DNA from 2 places in the Sporosarcina sp. P12(2017) genome. Region 2 is predicted to be linked to the other one. Evidence: a T-box and tRNA genes for the amino acid it is inferred to sense, from the RefSeq annotation. Region 2 holds a T-box; the other holds one or more tRNA genes.

Region 1 (9,615 bases), on a different contig from region 2:
GCTGCAAAATCCTCCATACGCTCTTTTTGGCGTACATCTTCAGGGACGATGACGAATACAGCTGCACTGGCAGTCGAGAACTTCTTCATTTGTTTTTCGAGATCCTCGTCAGAAAGCTGTTTCCAATTTGCTACACCGAACTCCTTCAAGACGTCCAAAAGCTCTTCATACTGTTCGTCTGTTGCTACGATCAATCGCCAAGGATTACGGTTTCCGTGGTTTGGCGCCCAAACGGCATCTTCTATAATTTCTGGGATGATCTCTGGTTCGATCGGTTGTCCGTTAAAATTCTTGATAGAGCGCCGTGTGACGATGGCCTCTCTTACCGATAATGCTTGTTCATTCACACTCAACCTTCTCCTTTGCACTAAGTATCTGTTTCTCATTATACCCTAACTTGGTAGTCTGTTGCTAGAGGCTATGAGAAACACTTTGATGCAGAACTGGACAATTATGAGAAATGATCATTAATTTTGAAGAAGATATACTTCGCATTCGGCGAGTAAGCGTAGGAGTCTTTATAATCCCATGTGCGATGATACGCGTTATACGTATGGGCATTGACAAGAGGGTTATCCCCGTCCTTGGCAGTTACAATCGTTGTATGGTCGAAACGGCCATCCCCATGGAAGTCGTACGTAATAATATCCCCAATCTGCAGTTCTTGTGGAGTTTTTACTTGAGTTGCAGTCAACCCTTTTGTAGAAGTTGCCAAGTACCAGCGCATCGAGTGAGCGACGGTAAAACTGAAGCTCCACGTGCCTTTACGCATCCACCAGCCCTTTTCGCGGTTCGGCGCTCCGTGCATCGGTGCCCCTCCTGCCAACAGACATTGTGAAATGAAATTCGTACAGTCATCTTCAAAACTCGGGAAAGCAGGGTTTCTGCTATTCCACCACTTATCTGCATAGTCTACTGCCGCTTGTCGATTGTACAAAAAAATCCCTCCTTGCCATATCATATGACAACGAGGGACGTACAATTAATGATGTAATACTTTCGATAAAAAGTTTTGGGCGCGTTCAGAATCGGGATTCGTGAAGAACTTGGCAGGTGTTGCCTGTTCCACGACTTTGCCGTCTGCCATAAAGATGATTTCGTCGCAAATTTCTTTGGCGAAGCCCATTTCATGTGTCACGACGACCATCGTCATACCACTTTCAGCGAGTTTACGGATCGCATCAAGAACTTCCGTGACCATCTCGGGATCGAGTGCAGAAGTCGGCTCATCAAATAGCATGACTTGTGGATCCATCGCAAGCGCACGCGCTATCGCTACACGTTGTTGCTGACCGCCCGATAACCGGTTCGGATACGCGTCGAATTTATCGCCAAGACCGAGTGAAGTCAGCAACTCCTTCCCTCGCTCTTCCGCTGCACTTTTACTTAATCCTTTTACATTGATGGGCGCAAGCGTGACGTTTTGCAACGCTGTGAGGAAAGGATAAAGATTAAAGCTTTGGAAAACGAATCCGATTTCAGAACGTGCTTTATTGATATTCACTTTTTTATCGTGGATGGAAATTCCGTCTACAACAATTTCTCCGTTATCGATCGGCTCGAGCGCATTGATCGTGCGAATTAATGTAGACTTACCCGCTCCACTTGGGCCTATGATGGCCACAACGTTTGATTTAGGCACTTCAAGCGTGACATCTGTCAGCACTTGGTTCATACCGAATGTTTTATTCACATGTTTTATAGAAATCATATCTGGCACTCCTTCACATCGAACTTCATGAATTTTCTCTCGCTAATAACTTTTGTTCGATCGCACGAATGATCATGGATAACGTGAACGTCATGGCGAAGTAAACGAAACCTATGAATGTCCATACTTCAATGGAACGCATACTAGTGGCAACGAGGTTCTTCGCGTTCAACGTCAATTCCGTCGCACCAATGACCGAGATCAAAGAAGAATCTTTAATTAGCATGATGAATTGTGAAGCAAGTGGCGGTAAAACTCGTCGGAATGCTTGTGGCAAGACGATCAAACGCATTGCCTGCCAGTAGGTCATACCTGACGAACGAGCCGCTTCCATCTGACCTCTTGGCACACCTTGTATTCCTGAACGAACGATTTCTGCAATGAATGCTGCGGTAAAGACAGCTAGACCAATAATCGATGCCCAATAGGAACCGAGTTTTAAAAATTGACCGAGCACAAAGAAAATCCAAATCAGCAGTACTAGCAACGGCACACCGCGCATGACTTCTACATAGGCTGAGGAAAGAATACGGATGAATCTATTGCGGGAAATCCGGCCCATTCCGATAATAATACCCAGCGGAATAGCCAACAATAATGCGATCGCCGAAATTTCAAGTGTTTTCAGCGCCCCTTCAATAAAGATATCCATATTTTGCGATATTACACTGAAGTCATATTCATAGCCGCCCATATTATTCTCCCGAAACCTTATCTAGCCAGTCGCTTTCCTCAAACCAGCGACTTCTGGATGCTAATTCTTCCGGGCTATCAACATAGCTATGCAAGAATGAATTCAACCATTGAATCGTTTCAAAATCATTTTTCTTCACTGCAATCCCTAAGTTTTCAGCTGAAAGCAAACCTTCGAGCTGATGAACTTCTCCTTCGTGTTCTAAGCGCCATACCGCAATAGCAGGTTCATCATACACCACTGCATCAGCCTGTCCTGAACCCATTGTCGTAGCTGCCAACGGGAAATCTTCGTAATCTACTACTTCCGCATTTTTGAACTGAGACTTTGCAAGCAGTGCGCCCGTAGTCCCGATACCTACAGCAATTTTATTACCTTTAACATCAAGCTCTTCCCATGATTTGATACCTTTGCTCGCAGCTGGCACCATGATCGCCTGACCTGTTTTATAGTAAGGATTCGACATGCTAATGGATAGTGCACGGTCTCCACGGATCGTCATACCCGCGATGACCATATCCACATCACCTATTTGCAAAGCTGGTCCTAAGCCATCAAATGCGAATTGTTTAAATTCCACTTCTGTATTTAGCGCTTCACCTACCGCGTTTGCTAGATCGATATCGTAGCCGACAAATCCGCCGTCAATGCTTTTCATTTCAAAAGGGAAATAACCTGGTGCAATTCCGATCACCAATTTCTTGTTGTCTTTAATATTCTTTAACGTGGACTTCTCTGTTGATCCTGCTCCTCCATCGTTACTACTACATCCCGCAACGACCAAGACTAGGATAAGTAATAGTGCTGTAAACATCTTCTTCATACATTTCCCCTTCTCTCTCTTCACTAGTATAAATATTCTAAATTAATACAATTATAAGATACTGACTTACAACTGTCTACAAGTATATGTATACGTTTGCTTGCATACTACATATATTGGACAAGATCTTATAACGGTTACTTCCTATATTATTTAATATACGCTACAATGAATAATTATACAATAGTAAATAGTTTTATTGCGCACGGTAAAGGGGAGTATAGTATGAGTAGTATCGTTTTAAATAAAAAAAAGCAACAGTTCTTGGAGATTTCTCTCAAGAACTGCCGCGATTATCTTAATGGAGCATAGGGGGCTCGAACCCCTGACCTTTGCACTGCCAGCGCAACGCTCTCCCAGCTGAGCTAATGCCCCTCATATCTGATACAATATAGAGTATATCAACTGTTCGTTTAAAAGACAATAGGCAAGAAAGGTGGTTAACGGCATGCAGCATGAAGAAAGAGAGTTGACTGAAACTGTGTCTCTGTGTGACTCCAAGGGACTTCTGAATCCTGAATCAATAGGATACGCACGCAGCCCTTTAGTGAGGAGCAATCTAAGAGGACAGTTTATGAAAAAGAAGCGCTGGAATAATTGGTGCATCTACGGGGAAGAGGTCTTATTGACTGCCTCGATTGTACACTTAGATCATAAAGTTATTTGTCTAGTTTACATACTCAACTATGAAACACAGCGTTTCTATGAAAAACATGTAACCCTACCTTTTGGAAGACGTATAAAAATGCCTGAAGAGGCACTCGAAAGTATTAAGTTTGTGCATGACGATATTACAATTCAACTCGTCCATATGCAAGGCGAAACGCATTTGTCCGTGGTCATTCCTGATTTCGACAATGAAGTATTGCATGCAGATTTGCATATTATTCATCCCGAGAAAGATGAATCTTTAAATGTGGTCATCCCGAGAAGTCGAGACTCATTCCATTTCACCTCCAAACACTCTATTATGCCGACTGGCGGATATGTTCGCGTTGGCGATCGACGCTATGATTTTAATCCGTATTATAGTTTCGCGGTCCACGATTATGGTCGTGGTGTGTGGCATGCGGGAACGAATTGGGATTGGGCAATGGCCTCTCAACGGACAAGCGGTAAACGAATCGGCTTGAATTTTGGCGGCCGTTGGACGGATGGTACGGGGTTAACGGAAAATGCTGTCTTTGTGGAAGGTGCAATGCATAAATTTCACGAGGATGTAGTATTCACGAGCGATAAAAAAGACCCGAAAAGTGCATGGAAAATACATACGAAATTTTCGGATAATATCCAATTGACATTTAAACCATTCTTCCAATGCCCAACACTCGATCACTATCTTGTTAGAAAGATGTCGATTACTCAATATGTCGGCTATTATCATGGAAAAGTTCGACTACCAAGCGGACAAGTCTTACCTATTCGACAGATGCTCGGTTCGATCTTGGAGCGTAAGTATCGCTAATTATCCTTCTCTCCTACCTACAAAGAGATCCGTTTTTTGTTTAACTTTACTGTTTTAAGGTGATAATACAAGTAGTATACACTTTAGAAAGGGTGGCGCTTATGTCATTAATACGAATATTATCTATTGCTGGGGTTTCATCTATATTACTTCTCGGAGGTTGCTCGTCAAAAGACAAGGCACCGGACAATGACGCTGCGGTCAGCATTGAAGGCGAGGATGAAGGCAGTACAATGAACACAGGTGACGGCTACGGCTTCACGGATTTCGATTTAACGATCAAGAAAGACGATAAGAAAATTGAAACGGATTATGAGGATGTAAAGCCTGGTGATGCAGAGTATGTCAATGAGTTCCAGGAAGTGAATCTCGAAGGCAATGAAGCGATTGACGATATGCATAAGATGTTTATGGAGATTTTGATTGATAGTGGGACTACTAAAGAAGAAGCGATCGACCGCATTTTGCAGTGGTACGGTCTTGATGGGTATGATGAGTTTAAGTTGGATGTAGAGTTTGCAGACGACAAGACTCTTCATATTGATGAGAAAAAGTAATAACGTGGGATCAGCTATTTATACGGGTTTAGTAACCTGTTCGGTTCACTAGTACAAAATGCAGAATAAAGCAGACCGCTAATTCATATATGAATTAGCGGTTTTTTTGCATGCCTTTTTATTAATGATTTAATGTAATTAAAGTAAGTTGTACTAACCAAATTAATTTGTAAATCCTACGAGCCCCACTACCAATTGACAGTTATGGTTGGAACCCTTTGATCTGCGTTGCACTCGCAAAAGTCGTTCTTCGTTACGGCTTTCGCTCCGGTCAACTAAGTAAGTGCGAATAAACTATGTTACACAATCGCCCCCGACAACGGGATAGTGGTTGCAACCCGTTGATCTACGTTGCAGCCGGACGCGTTCCGGAGGGCGTGCGGTGAACCACACCCCTTCGCTTCGCTCGCCGGGTGTTTCACCTGTCCCGCTGATCCTCCCGGAGTCGCCGGCTTCCACTCCGATCAACTAAGCGATTGGGAATAAACCATTTACCACAATCGTCCCCGTTTAATAACTAACTAAATGTCGGGGAAGTCACTCCAGCTAGCATTATTAAAAGTGATATAGAAGCGACTATTGCAGGCTTCATTGATGTTTTGTCGACTTTCACTAATGAAGAAATTGCATAAACCAATGAAAAAACAAATACAAATGGCCAGATAAACCAAGTCCAAAAATAAAAAATGCCTATCCCCTGCATCAAGCTAATCAGCATACAATTTCCCTCCTCCCTAATTAGGCATATTCGCCTTTCTAATTTATTTTAAAGGTCATTCAATAAAATGGCCCGTTTCAGGCACAACACTTCTTCAACAACAACACCTGTTAATCTAAATAAAACTCATTATTTCTTTACACTATCTAACAAAATAAAGCCAAACACTACACCAGCTATTGTTTGAATTGTTGAATTTCCCGAATACATTATTTCTGGTACAAACGGAATAATATTCTCCCCTGCTGGTGTAAATATTAATATACTTATAGATAATACACCAAGAGATGGCAACCCAATCCCCATGAATTTAGCCCAATTAAAGGTCCATTGTCTATTTTCTATAATTTCATTTATAAGTTTTGGTAACTTAAGCAGCATTCCAATACCAATAGGAAAAATTGATGAAAACAAAACAAATGATAGGGCTTCGTAGTTTTTCATGTATTCTTGTTTCAACAGGAACTGATATTTAGCACCTACATAAATAATAATTCCTATCACCATTGTCCAACCGAAGTAATAAAAGAACCTTCTCATAAAAGCCCCCCTTTTTATCAAAATGACTCTTCTTCTATTTGGCTTTGACTTGATCCTTGAACAATTATAGTTCTACTATATATACGTCCACGAAGTGTAAGAGTGTCCACTTTTCTCCAATACCCTGAATTCAATTAACTATGTTTAAACCTTCTGATTCCACTCTTTCAGTTACTATATTACAGGCATACATAAATTTTCCAAAAATATTCTGATTAAGTTTATTCAAAAAAAGAAGAGCACCGCTACATGCGATGCTCGTTCATGTTGTAATTATTCAATTTCATAGACGAAGAAGTAAGGTTTTTAACTCCACTCTCCACCAGTAGAAAACTTCACTAATCAATCGTAAGCGGAAGGCTGTGATCAACAGTTTCCTCCCCTTCATTATTCAGCATCCCATAAAACACGCCTTTTCGTTCCAGCAGTCCTTCGTGGCTGCCGGATTCGAGTAGCTCGCCATCTGCCAGTACAAAGATTTTGTCTGCTTGTCTAATGGTGTTCAAACGGTGGGCGATGACGAAGCTTGTTCGTCCTTCCATGAGACGCTCCAACGCTTCTTGAATCGCGAGCTCCGTCACTGTATCGATGCTACTAGTAGCTTCGTCGAGTAACAGCAAGGTTGGATCCGCTACTAGAGCACGGGCTATGGACAATAGTTGTTTTTGTCCTTGCGATATCTCTTCGCCACCGGCTGTTAGCACCGTGTCATAGCCGGACGATAGTTTGCAGATGAAGCTATGGGCGTTAGCTTTTTTTGCAGCTTCTTCCACTTCTTCGTGCGTTGCGTCGAGTCTCCCGTAGCGAATGTTTTCGCGAACTGTCGCCTCGAACAAGAACGGATCTTGCAAGACGAAGGCCATTTGGCTACGTACGGTATGGCGTGGCAGTTCGTCGATCGCGATGCCGTCGAGTAGAATTTGGCCGCTGTCTACTTCATAAAAGCGTGACAGCAGTTGCATGATCGTCGTCTTCCCTGCTCCTGTTGCACCAACAAAGGCAGCCGTTTCACCTGATTGAACATGGAAGCTAAGGTTCTTAATAATCGCTTCCTCTTCATAACCAAACGTCACATTGCGGAACTCGACATCGCCATATAATGTTTTGATCTGCTTCGTTGCTTCGTCTTTTTCTACAGGCTCGTCCATAATGGCAAACACTCTCTCTGCTCCTGCAATGGCGGAGAGTACGGTATTGAATTGATTGGCCAAATCGTTCAGCGGTCGCGTGAATTGCCGTGCGTACTCACTGAAGATAACAATCGTTCCGACTGTTACGCCACCATATCCTGTCACCGCCAGCAGTCCGCCAACCCCCGCAACTATCGCGAACGACATATTATTAAGTGTGTTCATGACTTTTGGAATGAAGCCTGAATACGTCTGCGCCCAGAAACCCGCTGTACGAAGGCGTTCGCTTTTTTGCGCGAACTCTTCCATGACATTCTGTTCCTGTGAGAACGCTTTGACGACACGTTGACCAGAAACGGTTTCTTCAATCATCCCATTTAATTCACCGATTGCGCGCTGTTGCTCTTTAAATAATATACCCGTGCGACGAGTAATCCAGCGCATGGCAATAAACATTAAAGGTACGATAATCATAGTCAGCAACGTCAATAACGGACTGAGATACAGCATAATTGATACCGTACCGACCAGTGTCAGTACACTTGAAAACACTTGGATCAACGAAGAGTTCAGCGTCTGGCTAACATTCTCGATATCGTTCGTCACGCGGCTCATCAATTCTCCGTGCTGCCGCTTATCAAAGAATCGGATGGGCAGCTTCTGTAGATGGCCAAATAATTGCGTGCGCAGACGATAAACCGTTTGCTGTGCGATTCCGACCATCCAGTAGTTTTGGAAATAGGTAGACAATGAGAAGCCTGCATACACGAGCAGTAATAAACCAATCTGCATACTGAGCCCGTCCACTTTTTTCGGAATGATGAAATGGTCGATCATGTTTCCGATCATCAATGGGCCAATTAGCGCTAGGGCTGAACTGATTAAAACGAGTGTCATGACTGCGATCAGTAAACCTCGTTGTTGATCGATCAAACGCCAAATGCGTGCAAGTACAGATTTCCAGTCGCCCGCTTTCTGAACTTTTTTACGCTGTACTTTTGATAAATCCTCTTTCCGAATAATAGGCTCATAGCCGAATGGTTTTCGCATCACGCCACTCCCCCATTCTGTTGCGATTTCGCAATTTCACGATAGAAGGCAGACGTTTGAAGTAACTCTTCATGCGCGCCATAGCCCACAATCTCGCCATCTGATAATAATAAAATCGCATCAGCAATTTGAGCAGTTTGGATTTTTTGCGTGACAATTAGCATCGTCGTATCTTCTTCCTGCAATGCTTCCCATAATGACGATTCGGTTTTGACGTCTAGTGCACTCGTGCTATCATCCAAAATCAGTAAGGAGGGCTTACGAATCAATGCGCGAGCAATCGACAGACGCTGTTTCTGACCGCCAGATAAATTCACTCCGCGCTGCCCGACACGTGTTTCATAGCCATCTGTAAAGTCCATGACAGACGAATGAATATGTGCTTTTTTAGCGGCCTCTTCGATTTCATTCGCAGTGGCATCCGGTTTACCCCATGAAAGATTATCAGTGATCGAACCTGTAAAGAGCATTGATTGCTGCGGCACATAACCGGTCAAGTTCCGTAATGTGTCAAGCGGCCAGTCGGCTATGTTTTTGCCATCGATCCACACAGTACCTTCCGTCGCTGTGAACATGCGCGGGAGTAGTTGAAGCATCGTGGATTTACCGGAACCGGTAGCCCCCATAATGACAAGCTTCTCACCCGCTGGAACTTCAAACGACACGTCTCTAAGCACATCTTCATTCGTTCCTGGATAACGGAATGATACGTGCTCAAAACGAACTGAAACAGCACCATGTTGGCAATTGCCGGCTATCTCTAGCTTTTCGAGATCACCATCGGCAACTAGCAGTTCTTCCATCCGATCGGAAGACGCTTTTGCGCGCGAGAAAATGACGATCAAAAAGGAGAACATTGAAAAAGCGCTTGTCATTCTCATCGTGTAGTTGACGACTGCTACGACGTCTCCGACAGGCATATTTGAG
Region 2 (9,615 bases):
AAAGTAACTGTCTTGCCTAATTGCACTTCATCCGTATTCAATTCATCTTCAGTAATAATGACCGCATTACGAATCATTCCTTCAATAGAAGAAATCTTTCCTTCAACAAATGCCTGGTCCTCTTTCGCTGAATCGTACTCGGAGTTTTCCGATAAGTCACCGTAGCTACGTGCGATTTTAATGCGTTCTACTACTTCTACACGTTTAACCGTTTTCAATTGCTCTAGCTCTTCTTCTAACTTCGCTTTACCTGCAGCCGTCATTGGAAATTTCTTTTCTGAAACCATGTAATAACACTCCTCAAATGTCTGTTCATAAAAAATACTATGTCACACTAACTTCAATTATGTGACATAGCAGAACTATTTTAGTTTTGACTATACTTATTTCCGTTCTTTATTCTAATCTGAACGAAAAAAAGCCCTTGCTTATCTTGCGTGCATCCTAGTTTTTCTACAGAAAGACCAACGGATGCTAAATTAATTTAAAATTATGTCATCATCATATTATACTTCGTCGACAGAAGCAAGAATTGTTTTTATCTTCGTTACCATCAAATCGATGGCGACCGCATTCTCGCCGCCTTCCGGAATGATTATATCAGCATACTTTTTTGTCGGTTCAATAAATTGGTTATGCATGGGGCGCACAACCGTTACGTATTGCTCGACAACAGAATCTACTGTACGGCCACGATCATGAATATCTCGTAAAATTCGACGAATTATACGAATATCAGAATCCGTATCCACAAACAGCTTGATATCCATAAGATCTCGCAATCGTTCATCTTCCAACACGAGGATTCCTTCAAGAATGATGACATCTTGTGAATCTACAGTTACTTTTTCAGCTGAACGTGTATGCAATGTGTAATCGTATGTTGGCTTTTCGATTGCCAGTCTGTTGATCAGCTGCCGGACATGTTGAATCAGTAGGTCGGTATCGAATGCTAATGGATGATCATAATTCGTTTTTAATCTTTCTTCAAACACTAAATGTGATTGGTCTTTATAGTAATCGTCTTGTTCAATCACTACGACCGAATGACCTTGGAATACCTCGTGTATCTTTTTTGTGACACTTGTCTTACCGGAGCCCGAACCACCGGTAATACCTATTACGACAGGTTTTTTCTTCACAGCAATTCCCCTTTGTAGCCTACTGTTTAGTACTTTTTCACAGCTATTAAAATGCCGTCACCTATTGGTACAAGGGACGTTTCATAGTGAACATTCTGCATCGCCCAGCTCGTGAATTGTTGCAAGTTTCGGATCATTGTCCGGTTGCGTTTTGGTATGTCTGCATCTTCCAACAGCACCATACCATGCATAAACATATTATCACAATAGATTACACCTGAAGAACCGACAAGCGGGCTATATTTGTCGAAAAACTTTCGATATTGCCCTTTGGCTGCATCGATGAACAGTGTATCAAATGGTTCTTGTGGTAACTTGGTTTCGTCTAACTCGAGTGCGTCATCATGAATGATACTAATACGCTCTTGTAGTCCACTGCGCTCAATATATTCGACTGCTTTCTCATACCGTTCTGCGTCACGCTCGACTGTATAAATGACGGCTTCAGGAAAAGCTTTCGCTAATCGAATAGCTGAATAGCCAATTGCGCTTCCTATTTCAAGAATACGTTTCGGCTGCTGAATTTGCAGTAGCCCGATCAACGTATACAAGCCTGTATCGTCCATGATGGGCACACGATGCTCTGCAGCGTAGTGCTCCATCTCCACGATGAGCGGCTCTTTTTCTTCTACAAAGCGGCTAATGTACGTATTGTAGTCCGTCATATTTACTTCCCCTTTACGACGTATTATTTATGTTGGCTGTCGATATACTTTGCTTTGTTTTTCAAATGTTCTTCATATGTTTTAGCAAAGTGATTAACGCCATCTTTATCTGCCAGGAAGAACAAGTATCCAGTATTGGATGGTTCTACTGTTGCCTGGAGAGAAGCAGTTCCAGCATTCGCAATGGGACCTGGCGGTAATCCTTTATTCTTGTACGTATTATAGACATTTTCCACTTTCAAATCCTCATTCATGACGCGGGCTTTATGTTCCCCTAGTGCATATAAAACGGTTGGATCTGTCTGTAATGGCATTTCTTGTTCAATACGGTTATTGAAGACGCTCGCAATCGTTTCGCGATCCGATTGGCCAGTTGCTTCTTTTTCTAACAGGGAAGCAAATGTCAGCATTTTATGAACTGAACGATTTTTGTCTTTCTCTGCCCAATACGCTTTATACGGTATGACGTTTTGCACAGTGGCATCCACCATCGTATCGACCACTTCTTTAACTGTAGGTTTTTCTTCAAAGAATGGATAAGTAGCAGGGAATAAATAACCTTCTAGTGCATAACGTATATTCTCATTAAGAATTTCTTTTGTTATGACTTCTGGATACTTGGCTATATATTCTTGAATGACTTGTTCATTCGTCACGTACTCCATAAACTGTTCTTTCGTAATCGTCGTCTTTTCGCTTGTTCTTTCTGCAATCTGATCTATCGTTAACCCTTCCGGAATCGTAAGTGTAAATGCCGGTGTGCGATAGACTACACCTGTTTTCAGGCTCTTAATCAGTTCATCTGGTGTCATAGACTGCGTTAATCCATACGTTCCAGCCTGAAAGTCTGCTTCATTGTTTACTTTTGCATAGTATTTGAAAATCCGCGCATTTTTGATAATACCCGACTCTTGTAGTTTTTCCGAAATCATATCCAAACCTGAACCGATCGGAATTTCTACTTCTATAATTTTTTCCGAGTCCGGATCAACAGGCTCTAACGCACTTTTTATGTATGTATAGACCGAAAAACCTCCTACTATCCCTACAACCAACACGACCGCCACAATCCAAAACACTATTTTTCTAACGGTTCTCACTTCTTCCTTCTGTTCTAACATACGTTCAAACATGACATCTTTTTTTCTCTGGGGCTCTTTTGCCACAAGCCTCACCTCTTCTTCCGCTATAGATAACTTCATTAAAAAAGACGGAACGGTCAGCACCATTCCGCCCGTCACATGATATTATCGCTTACTCTTCTTCTTCAAGGAATGTGTTCAATACTTCTTCGATCATATCCCATTCTTCATCAGATTCGATTTCAAGAAGTGATCCGCCATCTTGTCCTTCTTCAGTCGGAATAAATGCAGATGCGTGGATTTCAACTTCCTCGTCATCGTCTCTCTCTTCGCCATCTAAAATATGGTAAAGCACATATGATCTTTCATATTCTTTTGAATCAAATGTTAAAATTACCTCACATACGTGCTCTTCGCCGTTCTCATCTACGATTGTCATTGTTTCTTGTCCGTGTTCCATTGTTTAATCACCTCTAGTTTTTTTGTGAATCCAAATAGCCTTGTAAAATCATGACAGCTGCCATTTTATCTATGACCGATTTACGTTTTTTACGGCTGACATCCGCTTCAATCAAAACGCGTTCAGCAGCCATAGTAGTTAATCGCTCATCCCATAATACGACAGGTAAACCGAACTTTTCGCGTAATTTCTCTGCGTACTGTTCGGAAGCTTCTCCACGGGGACCAATCGTATTATTCATATTCTTAGGGTACCCGACGACAAACTCCGTCACTTCGTATTCTTCTGTCAGCTGTTTGACTCGTTTCATCCCGAAAGAACCTACCGCTTCATCAATTTTGATCGTTTCTATTCCTTGGGCTGTCCAACCGAGACTATCGCTGATCGCGATGCCTACGGTTTTCGTGCCAACATCCAATCCCATAATTCTCATTCTGTCTTCCCTCTGTTTTCTCGGATATAGAACTTAACTAATTCTTCTAGAATTTCGTCTCGCTCCAGTTTCCGGATCAGACTGCGTGCGTCTTCGTGTCGTGGAATGTAGGCTGGATCTCCTGATAATAAATAGCCGACCATCTGGTTAATTGGGTTGTAACCTTTTTCTTCTAATGATTTGTAAACGTGGAGCATGACTGTTTTGACTTCTTCCTCCATTGACTCTTCAGGAAAGTTAAACTTCATCGTTTCATCGGACGAATTCATACTCGACACCCCGCTTTCCGATTTCCATTTATGTCTATAACGATCTACCGTCATGATATACATATTACATAGATTGGTGGATCAACCACCGTTCATATTCGCTTCTAGTCTGGCTCTTACATCTGGGCATATACTTTAGGCATCCAAATGAAAATTAACTAGTTACATGTATCTATATTTTATGATTCATCGCTCTACATAATGGTTAAACAGATTTTACATAATCATACACGGATTGAAGCGCATCATCAAGTTTTGATGCATCTTTCGCTCCTGCCATCGCCATGTCAGGACGTCCACCGCCTTTTCCGCCACAAAGTGACGCAACATGGTTGACGATTTTACCTGCGTGGTAGTTGCCACCTTTTAAGTCATCGGTAACACCAGCCGCCAGCATTACTTTCCCATCCGTTACTGTACCAAGTACAATGACGCCTTTGGAAGTTTTTTGTTTCATTTCATCAATCAATTGACGTAAACCGTTATTGTCTTTCACTTCTACATTTGCAGAAATGACTGTAACGTCTTCGATCTGCTGAGCCGTTTCCATGACACTTGCCAATTGGCTGTTGCCCATCTTCGCTTGCAGTGATTCATTTTCGCGTTGAAGTTCTTTAAAGTCAGCGAGAATCGATTCGACTTTCGTCACGACTGTTTTCGGAGTCGCTTTTGCAGTTGCTGCTATTTCATCGATGATTGCTTGATCTTCTTTAAATGAACGGAATGCTTGTCCACCCGTGAAGGCCTCAATACGTCGTGTGCCCGCTCCGATGCCGCCTTCTGAAACGATTTTGAATACGTTGATATCAGACGTGTTGCGAACGTGACAACCTCCACAAAGCTCGACAGAGTAGCCACCAACTTTGACGACGCGAACGATATCGCCGTATTTTTCACCGAACAATGCCATCGCACCCATTTCTTTTGCTTCTGCAATGGGTGAAATGATCGTATTGACAGGAGTGCCTGCCCAAATTTGTTCATTGACCTGGAATTCGATACGCTCGAGCTCTTCTTTTGTAACTTGTCCAAAATGAGAGAAGTCAAAGCGAAGACGATCCGGTCCAACATATGAACCTGCTTGATTGACATGTTCACCAAGAACATCTTTCAACGCGCGGTGCAACAAGTGTGTAGCTGTGTGATTTTTAACTGTCAAATTGCGTGAGAACTCGTCCACTTTTGCGCTAACTGATACGCCTTCATTCAATTCACCTGAACTGATGAAGACCGTATGCAAGTTCTGTCCATTAGGTGCTTTTTTGACGTCGCGAACTTCCGCTGTGAACGATTCATTGGAGATCGTTCCTTTATCCGCTACTTGACCGCCACTTTCTGCATAGAACGGAGTCTGATCCAACATAAGTTGTACGGTTTCTCCTTCAGATGCATGCGCGATACGTTGACCGTCTTGAACAAGGACATTAACAATTGCAGTTGTTTCTAGTTGACCATACCCAATGAATTCACTTGCTTCATGAATTTCACCAAGAACACCCGATTGAACATGCATGGAGTCGGATGTAGCACGCGCAGCACGTGCACGGTTTCGTTGTGCAGCCATTTCTTCGTCAAACCCGATACGATCGACTGCCACGTTTTCTTCAAGAGCAAATTCCTCTGTCAGTTCAAACGGGAAGCCGTATGTGTCATAGAGCTTGAACGCGTCACTGCCTGAAACGATTGGCAAGCCTGAAGCTTTTGCCTTTTCAATGATGGTCGTTAGAATCGACATACCGTCATGCAATGTTTCGTGGAAACGATCTTCCTCGTTTTTCACAACTTTCATAATGAATGCCTGTTTGTCATGAACTTCAGGGTAGAAGTCTTTCATGATATCTCCAACAATTGGCACCAGCATGTACATAAACGGCTTATCAATGCCTAATTGCTTCGCGAAACGAACTGCTCTTCTTAATAGACGGCGTAGAACATAGCCCCGGCCTTCATTGGAAGGAAGTGCTCCGTCTCCAATAGCGAATGCTACCGTGCGGATGTGATCCGAAATTACTTTAAACGCCGTGTCTGCTTGCGTAGTTTCACCGTATTTTCTTCCTGATACATTTTCAACTGCTTCAATGATCGGTAAGAACAAGTCTGTATCGAAGTTCGTAGGCACGTCCTGGATAACGGATGCCATGCGCTCAAGACCCATTCCTGTATCGATGTTTTTCTTCGGTAGCGGTGTGTACGTGTGATCAGGATTATGATTGAACTCAGAGAATACTAAGTTCCAAATTTCCAAATAGCGTTCGTTTTCTCCACCTGGATATAATTCAGGATCTGAGAAATCGTCACCGTAAGTTGGTCCACGATCGTAGAAGATTTCGGAGTTCGGACCACTTGGACCTTCACCGATATCCCAGAAGTTTCCTTCAAGACGAATGATACGCTCTTCCGGAATACCGATCTGATCTTTCCAGATTGCGTACGCCTCTTCATCTTCCGGATGGATCGTAATTGACAAGCGTTGTGGATCAAAACCAATCCATTGTTCATTTGTCAGGAAATCCCACGCACGAATAATGGCTTCTTCTTTGAAATAATCACCAATAGAAAAGTTGCCGAGCATTTCAAAGAACGTATGGTGACGCGCTGTATAGCCGACATTTTCAATATCGTTTGTGCGGATCGATTTTTGTGCATTCGCAATCCGCGGGTTTTCAGGAATCACTCGTCCATCAAAATATTTCTTCAATGTAGCGACTCCACTGTTGATCCATAGTAGTGATGCGTCATCAACCGGCACTAATGCAGCTGATGGTTCTACAGTATGCCCGTGCTCTTTAAAATAGTCTAAAAACATTTGGCGAATTTCAGATGCCGTAAGTTTTCTCATCGTTTTGCTCCTCCTAAAATTAAAAAAACTCCACCCCTTGTATAAAGGGGCGAAGGTTTTATTGATCGCGGTACCACCCTAATTACCGCATGACGCGGTATCTCGAGTTGCCTTAACGCGGCAAGACGGCAGGGATTAGCCTGCAACTTCGGAATAGCGTTCGCTGTAAATCTGAGAGAGCTTTTTCAGCCAAGAAGCTCTTTTCTATGACACAGAATAAACAGGTACTTGTTCCTTCAACGTTTTTCATTATTTCTAAACGAATTATAGGAAAGTTCTTTCGCTTTGTCAATCAGTCACTTCAAGAAAGTCGAATGGTGACACGTTGTTCATGCCAACGAGCGGATCAATTCCAGTAAAATTGTCCATCGTTAACTTTGCCGGAGACGTATCTCGTGGTTCAACCGCCACTTTTGCAGGTGCTGTATTGCGCGTAATAGTTTCCTCAAGTTGTGTTGTCTGAACTTCTTGTGTTTCTCCCGTTATGCGTTCTTGTAGCGTCGTCTGTCGCTCTGTTTCGTCAGTGCGTGCAATCCCCGCTTTAAATTCTTCCGCTTCACCGCACAGTATTAAGAAGTTCTTCGCTCGTGTAATCCCTGTGTACAGTAGATTACGACGCAACATTTTCCGCTGACTTCTGACGATTGGCATGACGACAATCGGAAATTCACTACCTTGGGATTTATGGATAGAACAACAATACGCCAGTGTCAACTGATTCAAATCGCTTCGTTCATACTGCACTTCATTGCCATCATACGAAACCACCATGATCGCTTTTTTGTCAGTAGTTTCTTTCGCTAACATGATCGCAACAACTTCTCCCATATCCCCGTTAAAGACATTGCTCTCCGGTTGATTGACGAGTTGCAGCACTTTATCTCCAATGCGATATATCGTTTCACCGAAGACCATTTCTTTTCTTCCTTCTGCAGGAGGATTCGTCACTTCTTGAATCATTTTATTCAAGCCATCTATGCCTGCTGGACCTTTATACATCGGAGCCAGCACTTGGATGTCTTTAATGGAATGTCCTTTTGATGTTGCATTTTGAACAATTTGTTTAACCACAGGCAAAATTTGATCACTCGATGCTTTAATAAATGAGCGATCAGACGTCTTCTTCGTGACATCCATCGTCCATTCTTTTTGCTTGATCATATGTGCCATTTCAATGATTGTTGAGCCTTCACTTTGTCGGAAAATATCGGTCAGTTCAACAACTGGGATTTTTCCCGACTGCATGAAGTCATGCAACACTTGTCCGGGTCCAACGGAAGGTAGTTGATCTTGGTCTCCAACGAATAACAACTGTGCGTCGTTGCGGACAGCTTTTAACAGCTGATGCATGAGCCAAGTATCTACCATGGATGTTTCATCAATGATAATGAGATTGCCATCCACTTCGCGTTCCGTCTCTTCTTCGGTTTCCTGACCTGTAAATCCGAGTAGACGATGAATCGTCATGGCGGGTAGTCCAGTCGATTCGGACATTCGCTTCGCTGCGCGCCCGGTAGGTGCTGCCAAAATAATCGGGAACGGCTCTTTTTTACGTGCATATTCTTCAAGGTCGAGTGAAATGCCGTGCAGTTCTGCATACGCCTCAACTAAGCCTCTAATCACGGTTGTTTTCCCTGTTCCTGGTCCACCTGTTAACACAAGCAATGAAGAATGAAGAGCACGTTCAATGGCCTCGACTTGTGTTTCGGCATATTGCACTTCCAAACGTTCCTCAATTTCACCAATAGCTTTTCTAATTTCAGAAGCAGGAAATTGTTCGGCGACTTCATTTTCGAGAATTTTATTCACTTTAGCGGCAATACCGATTTCTGAAAAATAAAGAGAGGGCAAGTAGAGACGCTGCATTTCGGCAGACAGTGTGCCTTCTTCGACGAGTTCAATCACTGCTTGCGTGATCGATTCGTACGAGATGATATGTGCCTGACTTGATTCAAGTAACTGTTTTGCTTGCGGCAAGATCACCTCTGACTCCACGTAGACATGCCCTGCTGACTGTACTTCATTATGTACGCTGTAATAAACAGCTGCCTTAATACGCGCGGGATGATCTCCTACGAGCCCGAGTTGCTTTGCCAGATCATCTGCACGTTGAAAGCCGATTCCTTCGATTTCCTTGATTAAACGGTATGGATTTTCCGTCAGAATCGTGATGGCGTCATCTTGATAGGCTTGATATATTCGCATAGCCACTTGTGGACCGAAGCCCCATTCATTCAGTTGCACCATTGTACGCTCAAGACCTAGATTCTCCTGCAAGACCGAAACAAGCGTATCTTTTCGTTCGTCACTCAAACGCGGGATTTGGTCCAGTACGCTGCGGTCTTCGAGAACTTTCTGGATGACGTTATTGCCGAGTGTCTTGACAATATCAGTCGCTGTTTTCTTCCCTATTCCAGGAAACAAATCACCGGATAAGTAATGAATCAGACCCGCTTCTGTCGCAGGTAACTCTTTCGAGAACGTCTGCACATCGAACTGCTGTCCATGTACCGGATGGTTGACTAGTCGACCCGTAAATTTGTAATCTTCTTCCGCAACTAAAGGAGGGAATGACCCTTTGATCACTATTTCACTGTCGCGGTAATCGGTATTGGTGGAAGTGACTTTTAGCTTGACTATGGAAAATAGATTCGTCGTATTATGAAAAATCGTCACGACCGGTCTGCCGATTATATATGGTGCTGTTTCACTCATCGCTAGGGCT

The links. The T-box of region 2 lies ahead of alaS (alanine--tRNA ligase). A T-box ahead of a tRNA ligase gene usually reads a tRNA of that ligase, here a tRNA-Ala.
Region 1: it encodes a tRNA-Ala, which carries the amino acid that the T-box ahead of alaS (alanine--tRNA ligase) is inferred to sense. The anticodon was not compared.

Annotation. Positions count from the first base shown of each region.
Region 1 is NZ_PDYL01000007.1:67,108-76,722, reverse strand. It holds gene CSV80_RS07240 (nitroreductase family protein) at 1-347, opposite strand, end outside; gene CSV80_RS07235 (amidase domain-containing protein) at 452-937, opposite strand; gene CSV80_RS07230 (amino acid ABC transporter ATP-binding protein) at 983-1,711, opposite strand; gene CSV80_RS07225 (amino acid ABC transporter permease) at 1,737-2,405, opposite strand; gene CSV80_RS07220 (transporter substrate-binding domain-containing protein) at 2,407-3,228, opposite strand; tRNA gene CSV80_RS07215 (tRNA-Ala) at 3,531-3,603, opposite strand; gene CSV80_RS07210 (DUF2804 domain-containing protein) at 3,677-4,693, shown strand; gene CSV80_RS07205 (YusW family protein) at 4,795-5,250, shown strand; gene CSV80_RS07200 (hypothetical protein) at 5,768-5,968, opposite strand; gene CSV80_RS07195 (hypothetical protein) at 6,098-6,508, opposite strand; gene CSV80_RS07190 (ABC transporter ATP-binding protein) at 6,847-8,688, opposite strand; gene CSV80_RS07185 (ABC transporter ATP-binding protein) at 8,688-9,615, opposite strand, start outside.
Region 2 is NZ_PDYL01000001.1:36,774-46,388, reverse strand. It holds gene greA (transcription elongation factor GreA) at 1-287, opposite strand, end outside; gene udk (uridine kinase) at 507-1,142, opposite strand; gene CSV80_RS00215 (O-methyltransferase) at 1,169-1,807, opposite strand; gene mltG (endolytic transglycosylase MltG) at 1,831-3,009, opposite strand; gene CSV80_RS00205 (DUF1292 domain-containing protein) at 3,062-3,349, opposite strand; gene ruvX (Holliday junction resolvase RuvX) at 3,363-3,782, opposite strand; gene CSV80_RS00195 (IreB family regulatory phosphoprotein) at 3,779-4,051, opposite strand; gene alaS (alanine--tRNA ligase) at 4,257-6,890, opposite strand; T-box leader at 6,933-7,139, opposite strand; gene recD2 (SF1B family DNA helicase RecD2) at 7,179-9,605, opposite strand.